3 regions of the Oceanobacillus aidingensis genome follow, and region 2 is predicted to be linked to each of the others. Evidence: predicted binding sites of a transcription regulator. Region 2 holds the regulator's gene; each other region holds the start of a gene.

Region 1 (6,211 bases), on a different contig from region 2:
TCTGCTTCCCGTGGATATTTTTTTCGTAATTCCTGATAACTGTGCGCATGTTTATCCGCAAATTGAATTAAAGCAACCTCCGTCGGATCGCCAATCTCTTGGTTCTCCTGATTAATATACGAATCATTACAAAGGGCTGCAATATAGACAAGAAATCTCTCGGACTTATCCCATTCATCCGGATTCTCCGGTAAACGTTCATTTTTATGAAAAGGGATAAAATCATCGGTAACGGTCATTTTATTTTGGGTCAGTGTCCCTGTTTTGTCTGTACAAATAATCCGTGTAGATCCAAGCGTCTCTACAGCTGGCAGCTTACGAATAATGGCATGCTGCTTTGCCATTTTATTTGTGCCGACAGATAAGACAATAGTAACAATCGATTGCAAAGCCTCAGGGATAGCAGCAACTGCGATAGCTACCGAGAACATCAGCGCATTTAATAATGCAGTGGTTGTATCTGCCTCACTGTCGCCAAACCAGATACGAGCTGCCTGAACAGCAAAAATAGCAATACATAAAATCAAAATGCCGACACCGAGCTTCTTGCTGAAGCTGTTTAATTTCTGTTGTAACGGCGTTTCTTTCTGCTCTGCAGTAGAAAGCATATCGGCAATTTTACCGACCTCTGTTTGGTTTCCTGTACCGGTAACTACAAAGGTTCCCCGTCCATAAACAACCAAAGAGCTGCTGTACACCATATTTAGTCTGTCTCCTAAAGCAGCCTCGTCCTCAATGATATCGGTGTTCTTTTCTACCGCCTCCGATTCGCCGGTAAGCATTCCTTCATTTACTCGTAAAGAGCCGCTTTCCAGCATACGTCCATCCGCAGGTATATAGTCTCCCGCTTCTAAGTAGACAATATCACCGGGAACAAGCTCTTTGGCAGCGATTGTTTTTTCGGTTCCATCCCGCATCACATTCGCATCAGGGGCAGACATATCCCGTAATGCCTCCAGCGAGCTTTCCGCTTTTCTCGTCTGTACCACGCTGATTACCGAGTTAATCAGCAGAACCAAAAAGATAATAATGGATTCTACCCATTCTCCAATCAATATTTGTACTGCAGCCGCCGCTAACAGGACAATAACCATCGGATCTTTGAAGGTCTCTAAAAAAAGCTTCCACGTCGGTACTTTTTCTTTATCCGCTATCTCATTATATCCGTATTGATCCAGTCTGGATGCTGCTTCTTCGGTTGATAGCCCCTGTTGGGAAGCCTCTAATTCTTCCAAAACATCTGCAGCTTTTTTTTGATACATTTCCATTTTCAAAATCTCCCTGCTTGTTCATTTTTCAATTATAGAGTGCATTTATTGTTTATTTTGCATTCTTCAACACATTCCATCCCCATTTTCAAAATAATACAGCAATGAAAGGTTTTTCTTTATCTTGAGCTATTGCCTTTTTTCATTCGATTGAAACCTTATTACTGCAGAAAAGAAGGAATCTTTACAAAATCTTCATATTTATCTTTTAAAAATGATTTAACTTATCCTGCTGCTATGGAAGCTATTATATACTTCTTTTTCCTTTTATGCTTGCTTGGATATACTCTAATCTGCCAAAAGCCAATATAGACTTTGCAACAGTCAGTTTTTGCCCATCAAAAAAACTGACCTTGTCTCTGGTCAGTTTTTCTGCCGATGTTACTTCTACTCATTCCCCATCTCAATAATCCGCTGATTCCGGCTGCCACGAAAGGATAAGGTTAAATCCCGCTCAGCCAATATAAATGGTCCGTCCACCAGCACATCTACATAGTTAAGAAGCTCCAGCTGATGCGGATCTTTGTTCTCACGCAGCTCTTCGATCGTCCATCCAGTATACGCCCATATATTTTTCCCAAGCGCCTTCAATTGTCTGGCAATACTTGCTGCAGCCTGTGCCTGGTAAAATGGATCTCCGCCGCTTAACGTAATATCTGTCAATGGATTCCATGCCTCCTCGACAATCTGCTGCACATCCATCTCCTTGCCATTCCGTATATTCCAGGACCTTGGATTATGGCATCCCTTGCAGTAATGGGGACAGCCGGCAAAGAAAATAACCGTACGTAAGCCCTCTCCATCAACGACTGAATCATGATAAATGGATAAAATCCGTGCTGTTTCCATCATACATGCCTCACTCTGTCTCGTTCTTCCGATGCTTTTGCTGTATTCCATTTATCCATTGTTCCTACCAGATAGCCGGTAATACGGCGAATCCGGTCAAATTGTCTTTCATCCGCGATTTGACAGCTTGGACACTCGTTATCGATCGTTCCGGTATAGCCGCAGCTTTGACAGCGGTCGACCGGATGGTTTACACTGCCATAGCCAATCCCGCTTTCAGCCATGGTTTTCACAAGGGTGTCGATAGCTTTTATATTTTTGCTGACATCTCCGTCTACTTCAATATAAGTGATATGACCCGCATTGGTATATGGGTGATAGACAGCTTCCCGTTTTATTTTCTCCACAGCTCGAATCGGATAGTACACAGGAATATGAAACGAATTTGTATAATAATCTCTGTCTGTAATTCCGTCTCTTTTTCCAAAATCCTTGCAATCCTGCTTCACAAATCGGCCACTCAGCCCTTCTGCCGGTGTTGCAATCAGCGAATAATTCAAATCATAGTCTTCTGCAGCCTCGTCACATTTCTTCCGTAAAAAGGCAACAATCTCTTCTCCCAGCTCCTGCGCCTGTTCTGATTCTCCATGATGCTTACCTGTCAATGCTTTTAAACACTCCGCCAGGCCAATAAAACCAACACTTAAACTCCCCTGCTTCAATACCTCTTCCAATGTATCCTCTGGATTTAATTCGTCACTGCCTGTCCAGACGCCTTCTCCATGCAAAAAAGTGAAGTTATTCACAAGTTTATTTGCCTGAAATACATACCGTTCATACAATTGACGAATGACCATTTCCGTATAGACCTCTAATTTCGCCATAAATGCCTCGACGGTTGATGAGGTCAGCGCTATTTTCACTAAATTAATACTGGTAAAGGAGATATTGCCGCGCCCGAGACTATTTTCTTCTCCATGACGATTAGCCATAATACGCGTACGGCAGCCCATATAAGCTACTTCCGAATCCGGATTTCCTTCTTCATAATAAACGAAGTTGAATGGCGCATCGATAAAGCTGAAGTTTGGAAAAAGCCTTTTTGCTGTTGTTTCCAAAGCCAGCTGATACAAATCATAGTTTGGATCCGCTTTATAAAAATTAACGTCTTTTTTCATTTTAAAAATTTGAATCGGAAAAATTGGTGTCTCCCCTTTTCCTAAACCAGCCTGTGTAGCTAAAAGAAGATTTTTTATAATCAGTCTTCCTTCTCTGCTTGTATCTGTTCCATAATTGATTGACGTAAATGGAACCTGACCGCCGCTTCTGGAATGGAGGCTGTTCAAATTATGAATAAACGCTTCACAGGCCTGGTAGCATTCCCGGTCCGTTTCCTCCCAAGCTAACTTCTCCAATTCCTGTGGAGCAAGGGGAAGCTGATATTGCTGTAATCTATGCAGCCGCTTTTGATAGGACTTCTTCACAAACGGCGCTAAATCATAATCAAACGCCTGGAAGCTCTGTCCACCATGCTGCTGATTTTGGTTGCTTTGAAAAACGATTGCCGCTAATGCCATCGCACTCAGAATGCTTTGTGGGGAGCGCATATGTCCATGCCCTGTGTTAAACCCTTTTTCCAACAATTTTCCTAAAGGAATTTGGCAGCAGGTCGCTGTCCCCGTGGGCATATAATCTAAATCATGAATATGAATATAATTATCCTCCATTGCCTGCTTCGCTTCTCGGCTCAACATCTTTTCTTTCGCATAAAGTTTTGCACTTTCACTAGCAAACTTGTTCATCTGCCCGCATGGTGATTTCCCGTCCACATTGGCATTCTCCTGTATTAAATCCTGATTGGTGCTGGATACAATCTCTTGAAAATCCTGCATTAAATCTGCTTCTGTACTTTCAGGAGCAGTCATTACTTCCGCCATCTTCTATTCCTCCTTCTTCGTCTCCGCAAATACGTTTCAACGCACTCAAAAACTATATATAGTATGTTTAAAAACAAAGCAGAACTATATATAGTTCTATGGTAAAGGAGGTTAGAAAGAAGTTCAAATGGATATTTTATGACTTTTACCACTTTTTCTTCTCATTCTCTATCCCGATTATGAATTTTTTAAGTCATTTTTGAACCGTTTCAAGCATTTCTTCCAGAAGCTGCTGCCGGTTACCCTGCCGCAGGAATTCCTCTTCTGTAATTTTCTGCAGAATCTGCTTTTTTTGCTCGGGTGTTAAAGGCAGGGTGAGGATTCTTTTTCTTGCCTGATCAAGAAAGATAAGATCAGCTTCTATTTCTGCTGGCAGCTGATCCGCCAGCTTATTTTTTAACTGTTTTGCATAAATTGGACTCGCACCGCCGGTGGACAACGCAAGGCTTAGCGCTCCCCTTTGTAGAACAGCAGGAAAGGATACATCACTTTTCATGGCATCATTTGCAACATAAGCCAGCTGATGCGGCTGTTTGTTTTCATAAAGGGACACATTCAGTTCTTTCTTATCTGTCATCAATAAAAGAAATAGACAATTAAAATGTTCTCCCTCGTGAACCTCTCTTTCCTGCCACTTGATTTTTCCTTTTTGATAAAGCTGCTGCAAAAATGGATGAAGCTTCGGCGCAATGATAGTGATAGCAGCTCCAGCATCTAAAAAATGACGTATTTTTCTCGCTGCAACAGCTCCTCCGCCGACTGCAATGACGGTCTGATTCTTCACCTCTAAAAAAAGCGGCATGTGCATCAGCTGACTCTTCCTTTCAGCAATGTATTGACTCGATCGACTAGGACTGTAACGAGCTGATCATCAAATCCTAAGTACGGACAAAGAATAAATTGTTTATCTGTCCGTTCAGACAGTTCATCTAATTTCTGGCGCAGCTCCCTCATTAATACACCGGAGAATAGCAAATAGGGGACAACATACACCACCGAATTAGGACTTTTAAGCAATTGCTCCAGCCCCTCATCCAATGTAGGACGGGTTGCTGCCAGATAACATGTATTTACTTCATTTACCGGAGCTGCCTCCCATAATAAGCGTGCAATTTTGGCAAGGTCGCTATTGGCATCCGGATCACTGCTGCCCCGCCCGACAAGTAATACAGAAGCAGGTTCGCGTTCTTCATACACAGGCGGTTTACCGGTTTGCTTCAGTCCTCCCATTTCCAGGCGTTTGTTTAGTAAATCAATGATTGTCGGATCTACTCCCATCACCTTTCCATAGGTAAAGGTTACGTCTGGATAGCGTTTTTCTGCCTGCCCTATTTCTTTTGGGATATCCTGCTTTGCATGCCCAGCTGAAAGCAATAGAACCGGCACAACTGCAATCTGTGCTGCTCCCTGCCGGACACAGCTGTCGATGCCTGTTTGGATGGATGGTGAAGCAAGTTCAATAAAGCAGGTTTCCTGTATCTGAATCTGCGGATTTTTTTTCTTCGCTCTGTCTACAAAAGCCAGAAGCTCCTCATTCCCCCGTTGTACCCGGCTTCCATGCCCGATATATAAAATAGCCTGCATCCTGTATTCCCCTTCCTCTCATTCTCTTTCAAGTCTAGCAAATTTCTGCTTAATGAACGATATTAATTGTAAAACTTAAAAATTTTAAGAAAAGGCCGCTGCAGCCAGCGGAGCTTCTTTTTGCAAAAGAACTTCCTGCAGTGCTTCTTCGGTCGGTTCAGATAATACCTCCGAAACAGCATACCCTGCTTTGACAGCAGCCTGCTTTGATTTTTCTCCAAAACAAATCACGCGTGCATAGGTACTAATGTTTTCTGGCGTTTCTCCACAAGCTTGAAACCCTTCCGTCACTGTTTTCACAGAACGCGCATTAGGAAAAATGATCGTTTCGATACGCTCCTCCTCCTGAAGACGGCTGAACGTTTGCTCCGTCTGCTGCACACGAATAAAGCTATGCGTAGCAATGAAATCAGGCTCAAATACGAATGGATAACGCTGCTCTTTTCGATGGAAGCCTTCCGGGTCTCCTAATATTACCAGCGGGGAAGCGTCGGGGCTCCGTTCTGCTATTTCTTTTCCAAAACAATGATAGGATTCTATGGCCTTTACTGTTTTTTTAGAAATTCCATAGAATTCACCTTGAATCCTTCGAATATCGATTTTATTTGCCTGCAGAGACTCGAAGAAAATGTC
Region 2 (6,211 bases):
TTCATGCATATACAAATGATCAAAAGAATATTGATAATCCGCATAAAGATTTACGCCGGGCAAGAAGCTGCACGCAGTCTATCATTCCGACAACGACCGGGGCTGCTAAAGCGCTTGCAGAAGTGCTGCCTCAGACGAAAGGTAAATTACATGGAATGGCATTGCGTGTACCAACACCTAATGTATCATTGGTAGATTTAGTAATTGATATTGAAGAAGATGTTACGATAGAAGAAGTGAATGCTTTATTCAAACAAGCATCAGAAGGAAGTATGCGTGGGATTATTCAATATTCGGATGAACCTCTGGTTTCTATTGATTATACTACAAGCACTTATTCTGCAACCATTGATGGGCTCTCCACGATGGTGATGGATAATAATAAATTAAAGATTATTGCTTGGTATGATAATGAATGGGGCTACTCTAAACGTGTTGTCGATTTAGTCAGCTATGTAGGTTATAGACTGGAACAGAAAGTGCGTTTAACATCATAGAACGATATAAAAGGGAAGCGGGTTTCTATATCAGCTTCCTTTTTCCCGAAAAGAGATTCTTATAACAGCAGAAAAACATCCGCTTGAGCGTTTATGCGGATGTTTTTCTGTCTTATACTTTAAATTTCTGTGTCTCCTCCTGCAATCCTTGAGCAGTTTCACTTAAGGAGGTGGCGACATGGGCAACTTCATTCATCGTTGCAGATTGTTCTTCCATTGAAGCGGCAATCGTGTCAATATTGCCAGACATGACCTGTGATCCGGTTGAAATTTCTGTAACGGAGGCAGAAACTTGTTCTGCGCTTGCTGAAAGCTCCTGTGAGGTTGCTGAAACCTCCTGGATTTCGTGTGTCATTCCTTGGACAGCAGTCACAATCGCTTCAAAAGATGTTCCGGCCTCAGTAATAACCTCTACTCCTTTTTGAACAGCAGGTAAAGCAGTTTGCATGGCTTTCTCCACATTTTCTGTATCATTTTTGATTTCTGTGGTTAACAGACTAATAGAGCTGGCTGATTTTTTGGATTGCTCAGCTAGCTTGCGTACTTCATCTGCTACAACTGAAAAACCTTTTCCTTGTTCACCTGCACGGGCTGCCTCAATCGCTGCATTTAATGCTAATAGATTGGTTTGATCTGTGATATCAGTAATGACCTTCGTAATATTTTCAATTTCTTCGGTTTGTTTTGCCAGTTTCAGCACAAGATCATTGACAGAAGAAGCAGATTCATTTATGTGATTCATTTGCTGCTGAGCGTCCCCGATAACCAATGTTCCATTTTGTGCGGCTTCACTTGTTTCGCTGGAAGAAGCATGAAGTGACTGCGCAGCTTCAGCAATTCGCTGAACACCCTGAGCGGTTTCTCCCATTGCAATGGAGCTTTCATTTGCGGCGTGTGCTGCAGTTTGAGAAGTTTCCGCAGTCTCCGCAGCCTGCTTCGTCACTTCTTCCGTTGTTGCAGATGCTTCTTCAGCGCTTGCTGAAAGCTCTTCGGATGATGCACCCAGCTGTTCCGCATTGTGTTGAATACGCATAATTAAGTCCCGGGTATTATTTTTAGAAGCATTGAAAATTGCAGCCAGCTGACCTAGTTCATCTTTAGATTTAACAGCTATATCCTCTGCAGATAGATCACCATCACCAAATTTCCTTGCAACATCCATGACACTTACTAATGGGGCTGTGATAGAACGGCGAACATAGAACATTAAACCAATACCAATGAGTATACTTGCACCCAGAACAACGAATGAAATAACCTGGGCAGTAACAATGGCAGAGCTTATTTCGCTATCGATATTATCCATTTGTCCAGTTTGATAGATTTCCATTTCTTCAGCTGCATCAAGCATAGCAGTGTTGATATCCTGTACAGTTGTATTGACGATTTCTGTCGCCTCTTCGATATTCCCATTTTCCACATCAGCTATAATATCTGGCATTGCCTCATTGAAATCATTATTCGGGGCATTAGCCTGATCCCAATATGATCTCATTTCCTCAGATGCTAAATAGCCTTGTAATTCATCTAAATTGCCGTCAAGGTCTGCAGCGACAGCTATAAGATTCTCTCTATGGATATCTTCCTCCGGTTCTAAAATCATTGAACGGGTATGGAGCGCCTGCATCGCAACATCATAGCGGATATTTTCAATTAACATAAGCTGCTCCAGGCGTGAATCCATTGCCTCCCCTACATCATTTTCAATGTTTTTCAAATTCATGATGCTGCTTCCAACAGAAACAGCCAATAAAACAATTAATACAGTAAAAGATAAATTCAATTTCTTTCCTACACTCATTAAAACATACTCCTTCTTTTTTAAAATGACATCTTTATGGATAATGGCTTTCTTAATTACTTTATCGGTTGTTGTTGAACAATATGTAATAAGTCTTTATGACTATTTCATGAGAATAATACCAAGAAATTTAAACGGGTTTATGTTCTATAAATGTCTTTTTAATGTGCTTATATTAAATCCGCAGTTTACTCTATTTTGGGAAAGTAGTTTAAATGTACAAATCATGTTAAAATAATATATACGTATATGTATGTATTTATATGTTTAAAAGAATTGGAAGATACGGTAGAATAAATACGCTGCAATGCTGTTTACAGAGAAAAGAGATGCTTGTAGAATAGTTTTTTATAGCGATGAATATAGGATGTGTATGTTTATGTCAATAGGGTATAAAATGAAACGTTTTTTTAGTAATCATGCAGAAACAAGTGATCATCATATAGATGCAAGCTTAAAAACCAGATATTATAAAGCGAGTAAGAATACTGTTATTCAGGAACTAGAGACGTATTTTAATGGAAGCTCTGACTTTTCGATTCATGCCAGCTCGGAGCAGCATGGGGAGATTAGTGCTGTCAGTAAACGAGGTAAAAAAGTTTTCATTATTGCTACAGTCATTATGGTCCGGCCGTATTATACAGCGCTTGACTTTTCAGTGACTACAGAAACACCTCTCCAGATAGATTTAGGTTACAGTAATAAAATCATAAAAAGAATGTATCAGCATGTGAATGAACAATTACCATTAATAGAAGGGTAAATGAAGAAGGAGTGAACGAAATGCGTTGTTCTAACTGCAATAATAAAAATACGAAAGTGTTAGATTCTCGTCCAATTGAAGAGGGAGCAGCTATACGCAGACGCCGGGAATGTGAGAAGTGCGGATTTCGTTTTACCACTTTTGAACGGATTGAAGAAGTACCACTCATTGTTGTGAAAAAAGATGGCATGCGTCAGGAGTTTTCAAGGGAAAAACTTACCAGAGGGATTATCAGAGCTTGTGAGAAACGCCCTGTGGCGATAGATACGATAGAAAATATTGCTTTAGATGTAGAAAAGAAATTACGGAATGAAGGGAACTCAGAGGTTTCCAGTCATAATGTAGGCGAAATGGTGATGGAAAGACTTGCTGAGGTGGATGAAGTATCTTATGTCAGGTTTGCTTCTGTCTATCGTCAATTTAAGGATATAACTGTTTTCTTGGATGAGTTGAAAGAAATTATCAAGACAGATAAACAAACACAGGAAGAATAAAATAAAGGATGGGTTGAAATGAATGTAATCGGAAAAATCCTTCCTATTGATGGGTACCATGTTGTTATGGATGAACAGCCTTTCATTGATTTTAATGCATCATTGACGCATTTTTATCAGCCGTTGATTGGGATTCAGGCAATTTCGTTATACTATACATTATTTTATGAGGTAGATTATGCGCAAAAAGTGCAGACACATCATACATTAATGACATATTTGAATTTAACGCTGGATAATATTTACCGTGCACGTATAAAATTGGAAGCTATCGGGTTATTAAAGACCTATAAACGAAGAGAGGACAACAGAGATTATTATACTTATAGTGTGCAGCGTCCTTATTCCCCCAATCAATTTTTGGGAGAACCTATGCTGTCCCAGCTATTATTACATCATATAGGAGAACAGAAATATAATGAGCTTTATGCTCGTTATGTAAAGGACAGCATCGCTTATGGGGAAGAGGTAACAGCTGATTTTAATGAAGTGTTTGATACGATTACACCTTCTTCGTCTGCTGTTCTGAATATGGAAAATGAAAAAGAAAATAGAGAAACGGATTTAATGGATTTTTCATGGATAGAACAGTCGCTTCGTCAGCGGTTTATTCCGGCTGAAAAAGTTTTACATTCTGTAAATAAAAAACTCATTTATCAGATGAAGGTATTATATGATGCAGAAAGTATAGAAATAGAAAAAGCACTTTTATGGGCACTTGATGAAGATAACCAATTGAATCAGGAAGAATTTAAATCTGCTTGCCATGATATGTTTATCTCCCGTAATAATGGACAGGCTATCCGTTTAAACGAAAAAATGGCAGCTGTTGATACGCAAGTTTCTATGAAGCAGCCTGCGACAAAAGAAGAGCAGCTGATTCACGAGCTGGAGAACATATCACCAAAGCAGTTATTGGAGGATTTATCTGACGGAAACCATGCTTCGGAGCAGGATATTAAAGTAGTCCGGGAAGTGATGACTAAACAGGGGCTGCCAGCTCCTGTCATGAATGTACTGATTCATTATGTTCTGCTGCAATCCAATATGAAGCTGTCTAAAGCGTATATGGAAACCATTGCTGGCCATTGGTCAAGAGTTGGATTGAAAACAGCAAAAGATGCCATGAACTTTGCTAAACAAGAACAGGAAAAATATAAATCATCCAAAAGTAAACCAAGGAAAAGTAATAATTATAATTATAATAACAACTATAAAAAAGAAGTTGTTCCGGACTGGTTTAATAACCGGAAAAAGACACCATCAAAAAATACAACAGACAGCAATATAAGCGAACAAGAGCAGCAGGAAATTGAAGCTAAGCTGCAAAAATATTTAAATGAAAGCTGAGATGAAAAGGAGGGATAATAGGTGAAACCGATACAATCCGAATTAAAAGCATGGATGGACAAAAATGAGAACTTCAAAACCAATTACACTAGAATAAAAAATGAAATTCTAAGTGATCCCTCTGTTAAAGCATTTTTGCGTGACCATCCGGAACTGACTGACCACGATATTGAAAAGAATTTAATGCGGCTCTATGAATATAAATCACAATCGAAACAATGTGACCGTTGTGCATCTTTCGGAGAGTGCCAGAATTTGATGCAGGGTTACTCTCCGGTATTAAGTATGGATAAAAATGAAATTAGACTGAGCTATGAAAAATGTCATTCACGTATTCAGGTTGAGGAACAGGAAGCACAACAGAAGCTTTTTCAGAGCCTTTATATGCCGAAGGAGATTTTAGAAGCAAAAATGTCAGAAGTGATCCAAGATAAGTCAAGAATTTCAGCTATTGGTGAGATTATCAGCTTTTTAGAAGAAGCAAAAAGCGGGCTGCCGAAAAAAGGATTGTATCTTCATGGATCATTTGGAATTGGAAAAACCTATTTGCTCGGCGCGATAGCAAATGAGCTGAAAAAGAGAAATTACTCTACTACCTTGATTTACATGCCAGAGTTTGTCCGGGAAATAAAAGGTTCCTTTAAAGATGATTCATTTAACGAAAAGATAGATTTCTTTAAGAAAGCGGATGTGTTAATGTTAGATGATATTGGAGCGGAATTGCAATCTGCCTGGTTTCGGGATGAAGTGTTGGGCTCCGTACTGCAATACCGGATGATGGAAGGCTTGCCTGTCTTTTTCTCCTCCAATTTTGATTTGAATGAACTGGAGAAAGAATTGGCAAGCACCAGAAACGGTGTGGAAGAAGTGAAAGCCGGCCGGATTATTGAGCGGATTAAGCAGGTTAGCAGCGTGGTAAAAATGTCCGGTAAAAATAGAAGAGACGAATAACGATTTGAACACACATGATTCACAATCTGCCTTCATAAAAAAAGATTTCCGCTCAGATACGGAAATCTTTTTTTATGAACAGGAAACGTAGGTAAAAAGCTAGAGGGTTTCATGGGGGAGTAAACCTAACAATATTGTCAGGTTAATGAATTTTATTAAATTTGATATAGATAGTAATAAAACCTGTCTAGCGGAGGAAAAACACGTAGACTCCTATGGGAAAGCGTAGTGTTTTTCCGTAGCGGCCGCACTAACCTGACAACATTGGTAATCCTGAACCCCAGAAATATACACCGTTTTCCGCAGCCCCCAAGCTCATTTCCTTTAAAGAAAACTTGCTGACTGGCAGGGTTAT
Region 3 (6,211 bases), on a different contig from region 2:
TGCAGGCACGGGAACAGCATATTCGACGTGACAAGGCAACTTCCAATATATGCTCCAATCAGGCGCTGAATGCATTAGCAAGCTCTGTTGCGATGAGCTCTATCGGCAAGCATGGGATACGGAAAATGTCCGAAATGAATATGCAAAAAGCCCGTTATGCAAAGAAGAAATTGAAAGAAGAAGGTATTTCGATAGTTTATGATGGCCCATTCTTCAATGAATTTGTCATTCAGTTAAATCAGGACATTACTAAAGTAAATGCTGCATTGCTTGAAAAAGGAATTCTTGGCGGTTTTGATTTGGGAAAAATCGACCCTTCCTATCATGGTCAGATGCTTGTGGCTGTGACAGAAATTCGTACAAAACAAGAGATAGACCAACTTGCAAAAGAATTGAGGGATATGCATGGCTGATAAAAATTTTCCATTATTATTTGAACGCAGTAAAGAAGGGAGAACGAGCTACAGCTTGCCGGAATTGGAAATAGATGCCTTTGATTTAGAGGAAGAATTAGAGGACGTCTATATTCGCAAAGAACCTCCTAAGCTGCCAGAAGTAAGTGAACTGGATATTATTCGTCATTACACTGGGCTGGCATCCCGCAATTATGGGGTAGATTCCGGGTTCTATCCCCTTGGTTCCTGCACGATGAAGTATAATCCGAAAATTAATGAAGACATTGCGCGTCTGGAAGGCTTCAGTCATATTCATCCCTATCAAGATCCAAACACGGTGCAGGGTGCTCTGGAGATGCTCTATGATTTGCAGGAGTCATTAAAAGAAATTACTGGCATGCATGAGGTTTCATTACAGTCAGCTGCCGGTGCGCAGGGAGAGTGGACTGCATTAATGATGATTCGTGCTTTTCATGAGGCCAATGGGGATTATAACCGTACAAAAGTCATTGTACCGGATTCTGCCCATGGAACCAATCCGGCGTCTGCAGCAGTAGCCGGGTTTGAAGCAGTTACCGTGAAATCAAATGAAGAAGGATTAGTGGATCTGGATGATTTGCGGCGGGTTGTCGGGGTAGATACAGCAGCCTTGATGCTTACCAACCCAAACACGTTAGGATTATTTGAAAAAGATATTTTAGAAATGGCAGAAATAATACATGATGCCGGCGGTAAGCTTTACTATGACGGCGCTAATTTAAATGCGATTATGGGTTATGTCAGACCGGGAGATATGGGATTTGATGCAGTACATTTAAATCTTCATAAAACGTTCACAGGTCCGCATGGCGGCGGCGGTCCAGGCTCAGGACCGGTGGGAGTCAGCGAAGAGCTGGCAACATATTTGCCAAAACCATTAATTATGAAGGAAAAGGACTCGTTTCGCTTTGATTATGACAGACCACAGTCTATCGGCCGGATAAAACCGTTCTATGGGAATTTTGGTATTAACCTGCGTGCGTATACGTATATTCGTACGATGGGAGCAGAGGGCCTGAAAAAGGTCAGCGAATATGCCGTACTCAATGCGAATTATATGATGCGTCAGTTAGAAAAAGTATTTCAACTGCCTTATCCGCAGCATTGTAAGCATGAATTTGTACTGTCGGGGAGCATTCAGAAAAAACTTGGCGTCCGCACATTAGATATGGCGAAAAGGCTGCTGGATTTTGATATTCATCCACCTACCATTTATTTTCCGTTGAATGTGGAAGAAGGGATGATGATTGAGCCTACTGAAACAGAATCGAAAGAAACGCTCGATTCCTTTATTGATATCATGACCCGTATAGCAAAAGAAGCAGAAAAAGACCCGGAAACTGTACAGGAGGCACCACATCATACAATTGTGAAGCGGATGGATGAAGCAACCGCTGCACGTAAACCAATCTTGCGGTACGAAGAATCGTAAACCATCATAAAAGCTGATTCAGAGGTTATGCTCTGAATCAGCTTTTATTTTTAGCCCAATTAACAGCTTTCACAAAATGGAAAACAAAGGCTTTATTTTTTCATTTTAATCTTTCCAGTCCATTTTTTAAATCCGCCTTTAAGCTGATAAATTTCTTCAAATCCTTTTTTATGCAGGAGCTGCGCAGCTCTTGCGGAACGGCTGCTGTTTTGACAATACAGGTAGACCGGCTTGTCCTTTCTCAATTCCACAAGTCTTTGCTTCATTTGCGTTACCGGGATATTACGCGCTCCGAGAATATGACCTTTATCAAATTCCTGCGGCTCACGTACATCGATCAATTGTGCTTTGCGGTAGCCTTCTACAAATTGATCTTCTGTCAGTACATTTAAATAAGTGCGTTGTCTATAGTAGCGAAAAATAGTAATCGCAAGCAGAACAACTAAAGCAATGAGTAAAAATGTCATTTTGTTTCCCCCGTCTATCTTTATATTCTACACTCTTATTATATGGGCAGCGTTTTTATTTTTCAAAGTTTTTATTTTGCAGGCGGATATTCATCTTAAAAAAATATCCTCTTTCCAGTTCCGGATTATTATTTTTGGTAAAAGAGGTGTTTCAAATCCGCTTTAAGGGAATAAAAAAAGTAACCAGAGATTGCATGAAAGTTACTTGCTTTTCTGATAATTAACTATATATTGTGTCGGAATAATGAATTAGATACTATATATTGTTTTATGGAGAAGAGTTATGATAAACTAATAAGTAATCAATTGCAAGACAAGGAGCGATAACATTGACTATCCATTTCGAGTCATTAAGGCAGGTTAATATCGAGGCGCTTAATGAAGATATAAAAAAATTTGAAGCAGTGCACCCAATCACAAAAGAAATGCATATCACTCATCAAGGCGTGTCGAGATTGGTCATGCTGGACCGGTATGCATATAAAGATACAGAGAAAAAAACATTAAAAAAAGGTGATTTTGTTGTTTTAACCGTAAAAGCAGACCCTAAATTTCCCGCTCGGGGTCTAGGATTTATTATAGATATTAATTGGGAAGAAAACAAGGCGGAAGTAGCTGTCGAATCCGATTATGTCGGAGTTTTAGATAAGGAAGAAGAACGGGAAAGCGGGATGATTACGCGTTCACTCGATGTTATCGAAAAGCCGTTGGAAATTTATTATGAACAAATTGCCAAAAGAAATGCGAGCGGGCTTTCCGAAGTGGAGGAAACTGAAGAAAGAAAAGCCAGATCATTTGATGCTTTCTATAATCAATTGGCTTCTATGAATTTTATTCCGGCGGGACGTGTGCTATATGGAGCAGGCGCTGAAACCGATGTAACCTATTTTAACTGTTATGTGATGCCTTTTGTAAAAGATTCACGCGAAGGCATTTCCGATCATCGTAAACAGGTAATGGAAATTATGTCACGTGGCGGCGGTGTCGGCACGAACGGTTCCACATTAAGACCGCGAAATACATTGGCCAGAGGAGTCAACGGAAAATCTTCAGGAAGTGTCTCCTGGCTGGATGATATCGCCAAATTGACGAATCTGGTTGAACAGGGCGGTTCCAGACGCGGAGCACAAATGATTATGCTCGTCGATTCGCACCCGGATATTGTAGAATTTATTATTTCTAAAATGCAGAATCCGCGTATTTTACGTTATTTAATAGAAAATACAGAAGACGAGCAAATGAAGCAGCTGGCAAATGAGAAGTTAAAATTTACCCCGCTGACAGAAACAGAATTTGATTTGTATCAGGGAATCGTCAATTATAAAGCCATCCCCGGCCAAGGCGGCTTCACAGATGCTGCCATGAAGCAGGCGGCGGAGTTATTGCGCGATGGAGGAACGTATTCCGTCCATAACCCGGATTTCCTGGCAGGAGCAAATATTTCTGTCTGTATTACAAAGGAATTTATGGAAGCCGTGGAAAAAGACGATTATTATGAGCTGCGCTTTCCAGATGTAGAAAATTATACACCGGAAGAAATGAAAGCCTATAATGAACAATGGTATGAGGTGGGCGATGTCCGTAAATGGGAAGAAATGGGCTATGGTGTTCGGGTTTACCGGAAAGTGAAAGCAAAGGAACTGTGGAACTTGATTAATATTTGTGCAACATACTCTGCAGAACCGGGCATTTTCTTTATAGATAATGCCAATGAAATGACAAATGCAAAAGCGTATGGTCAGCAGGTTGTTGCGACAAACCCTTGCGGTGAGCAGCCGCTTGCTCCGTTTTCTGTTTGTAATTTGGCTGCCGTCAACCTTGCTGAAATGGCAGATAAAGATACCAAAAAGGTAAATGTAGAAAAATTAAAAGATACTGTAGAAACTGGTGTGCGGATGCAGGATAATGTAATTAACGCAACGCCATATTTCTTAGAAGAAAATAGAAAACAGGCTTTAGGAGAAAGACGTGTCGGCTTAGGCGTGATGGGACTGCATGATTTATTGATTTATTGTGAAACAGCTTATGGCTCAGAAGAAGGAAATAAGCTGATTGACCAAGTGTTTGAAATCATGGCAGCTACTGCTTACCGCACTTCAATCGAGTTGGCGAAAGAAAAAGGAAGCTTTCCTTTCCTGGTGGGTGAAACAGAGGAAGAAACAAAAACGCTCCGTGAACGTTTCATCCAAACGGGATATATGCAAAAAATGCCTGCAGACATTCGGGAAGGCGTATTAGAGCATGGTATCCGCAACTCGCATCTGCTGACTGTCGCTCCAACTGGAAGTACAGGCACGATGGTCGGAGTAAGCACAGGACTGGAACCATACTTCTCCTTTTCTTACTACAGAAGCGGACGATTAGGTAAATTTATCGAAGTAAAAGCGGATATTGTGGAAGAATATTTAAATGAACATCCAGAAGCAGCGGATAAAGAGCTGCCGGAGTGGTTTGTAACCGCAATGGACTTAAGTCCGGAAGCGCATGCGGATACACAATGTGTGATTCAGCGCTGGGTGGACAGCTCGATTTCCAAAACAGTAAATGCACCAAAAGGATATACCGTTGATCAGGTAGAAAGTGTTTACCGCCGTCTGTATAAGGGCGGTGCCAAAGGCGGTACGGTCTATGTGGATGGAAGCAGAGATTCGCAGGTCTTAACCTTAAAAGCAGAGGATAACCAAGTAGGGGAGCAGACAGAATTATTCCCGGATGAGAAAGAAGATAAAAAAATTGTTCTTATGGACACCATTCAGGAATTAGATAAAACAAATGTAACAATCGGATCTGAGGTGGGAGATACCTGTCCAGTCTGCCGAGAAGGCAGTGTAGAAGATATCGGCGGATGTAATACGTGTACCAGCTGTGGTGCTCAATTGAAATGTGGATTGTAAGACATAAAGAGTGGTTCTGTTTATAAACAGAACCCTCTTTTTTGGTATATAATACAGTTTGATATATAAAATCTATGTACAGGGAGAGGTTTATTTGAAAATCCGTCTGTCTGAATACAACGAAAAATGGATTGAAATGTTTGAAAATGAGGTGCGACTTTTAAGTGGAGTGTTTGGAAGTGAAATAATAAAATTTGAACATTTCGGAAGCACAGCAGTCAAAGGAATGAAGGCAAAGCCTGTTATTGATATGATATGTATTGTTAAAGATATCAATAAAATGGATGCTTTCAATGATCAGATGCGTCTGCTGGGATACGATGTTGCTGGAGAGTGGGGAATAAAAAATAGACGATTATTCCGAAAGGGCGGGGAAAACAGAACACATCATATTCATGTTTACCAATATAATAATCCCGAAGTTGAGAGACACCTAGTATTCCGAGATTATTTAAGGAACCACCCTATTGAAGCAGAGAGAGAGAGTAATTTGAAAGAAGAACTGGCCTTAAAATACGATGATACTACTTTTTACAGTAAAGCAAAAAGAACATTTGTAGAGGGGGTAGAACAGCGGGCATTAAATTGGTTTAGGAATAAGTAAATGCGCATAAATTAATCAAGGAGTTGTAGGGTCATTGATTGCCCATTGCTTCTGTCTGTTCTATCAGCTTTATTGCATATTTAATCGGAATAAAGGTGAAAAAGGAAATAAAGTCTATTTCGCCTGCAGCTGATTATTCTTCCATAACCATCTCTTTCATGGTTAATACGCTTAAAATAAGCTGAAAATAAATCGGAATATTTAAAAAATCATTATGAAAGTTAGTAATCATCCTGCTGATTATAAAATCAGACAGGATGATTCATCAAGATTTAAACCTATATCAATACTGCCCCAACAATCCCTTTTTCATCGCCATGCGTTCACAGTATTTAAAAAAGAGCAGACCAGCGATAAAATAGACGAGAGCATTTATAAAT

The links. Region 2 encodes NrdR, which represses ribonucleotide reductase genes. Its sites were predicted from a motif close to AACACNATATATNGTGTT; they were not measured.
Region 1: ACFO3P_RS13490 (anaerobic ribonucleoside triphosphate reductase) is a predicted target of NrdR. The motif match lies at 4,043-4,060, and genes of this name have one in related genera.
Region 3: ACFO3P_RS22180 (vitamin B12-dependent ribonucleotide reductase) is a predicted target of NrdR. The motif match lies at 2,586-2,603, and genes of this name have one in related genera.

Annotation. Positions count from the first base shown of each region.
Region 1 is NZ_JBHSFT010000020.1:65,198-71,408, forward strand. It holds gene ACFO3P_RS13480 (cation-translocating P-type ATPase) at 1-1,268, opposite strand, end outside; gene nrdG (anaerobic ribonucleoside-triphosphate reductase activating protein) at 1,656-2,120, opposite strand; gene ACFO3P_RS13490 (anaerobic ribonucleoside triphosphate reductase) at 2,117-3,994, opposite strand; gene ACFO3P_RS13495 (precorrin-2 dehydrogenase/sirohydrochlorin ferrochelatase family protein) at 4,188-4,802, opposite strand; gene ACFO3P_RS13500 (sirohydrochlorin chelatase) at 4,802-5,578, opposite strand; gene cobA (uroporphyrinogen-III C-methyltransferase) at 5,663-6,211, opposite strand, start outside.
Region 2 is NZ_JBHSFT010000048.1:8,654-14,864, forward strand. It holds gene ACFO3P_RS18610 (glyceraldehyde-3-phosphate dehydrogenase) at 1-497, shown strand, start outside; gene ACFO3P_RS18615 (methyl-accepting chemotaxis protein) at 610-2,298, opposite strand; gene ACFO3P_RS18620 (cytosolic protein) at 2,678-3,061, shown strand; gene nrdR (transcriptional regulator NrdR) at 3,082-3,555, shown strand; gene ACFO3P_RS18630 (replication initiation and membrane attachment family protein) at 3,574-4,905, shown strand; gene dnaI (primosomal protein DnaI) at 4,927-5,856, shown strand.
Region 3 is NZ_JBHSFT010000050.1:240,051-246,261, forward strand. It holds gene gcvPA (aminomethyl-transferring glycine dehydrogenase subunit GcvPA) at 1-413, shown strand, start outside; gene gcvPB (aminomethyl-transferring glycine dehydrogenase subunit GcvPB) at 406-1,866, shown strand; gene ACFO3P_RS22175 (rhodanese-like domain-containing protein) at 1,959-2,333, opposite strand; gene ACFO3P_RS22180 (vitamin B12-dependent ribonucleotide reductase) at 2,663-5,227, shown strand; gene ACFO3P_RS22185 (GrpB family protein) at 5,322-5,831, shown strand; gene ACFO3P_RS22190 (ABC transporter permease) at 6,115-6,211, opposite strand, start outside.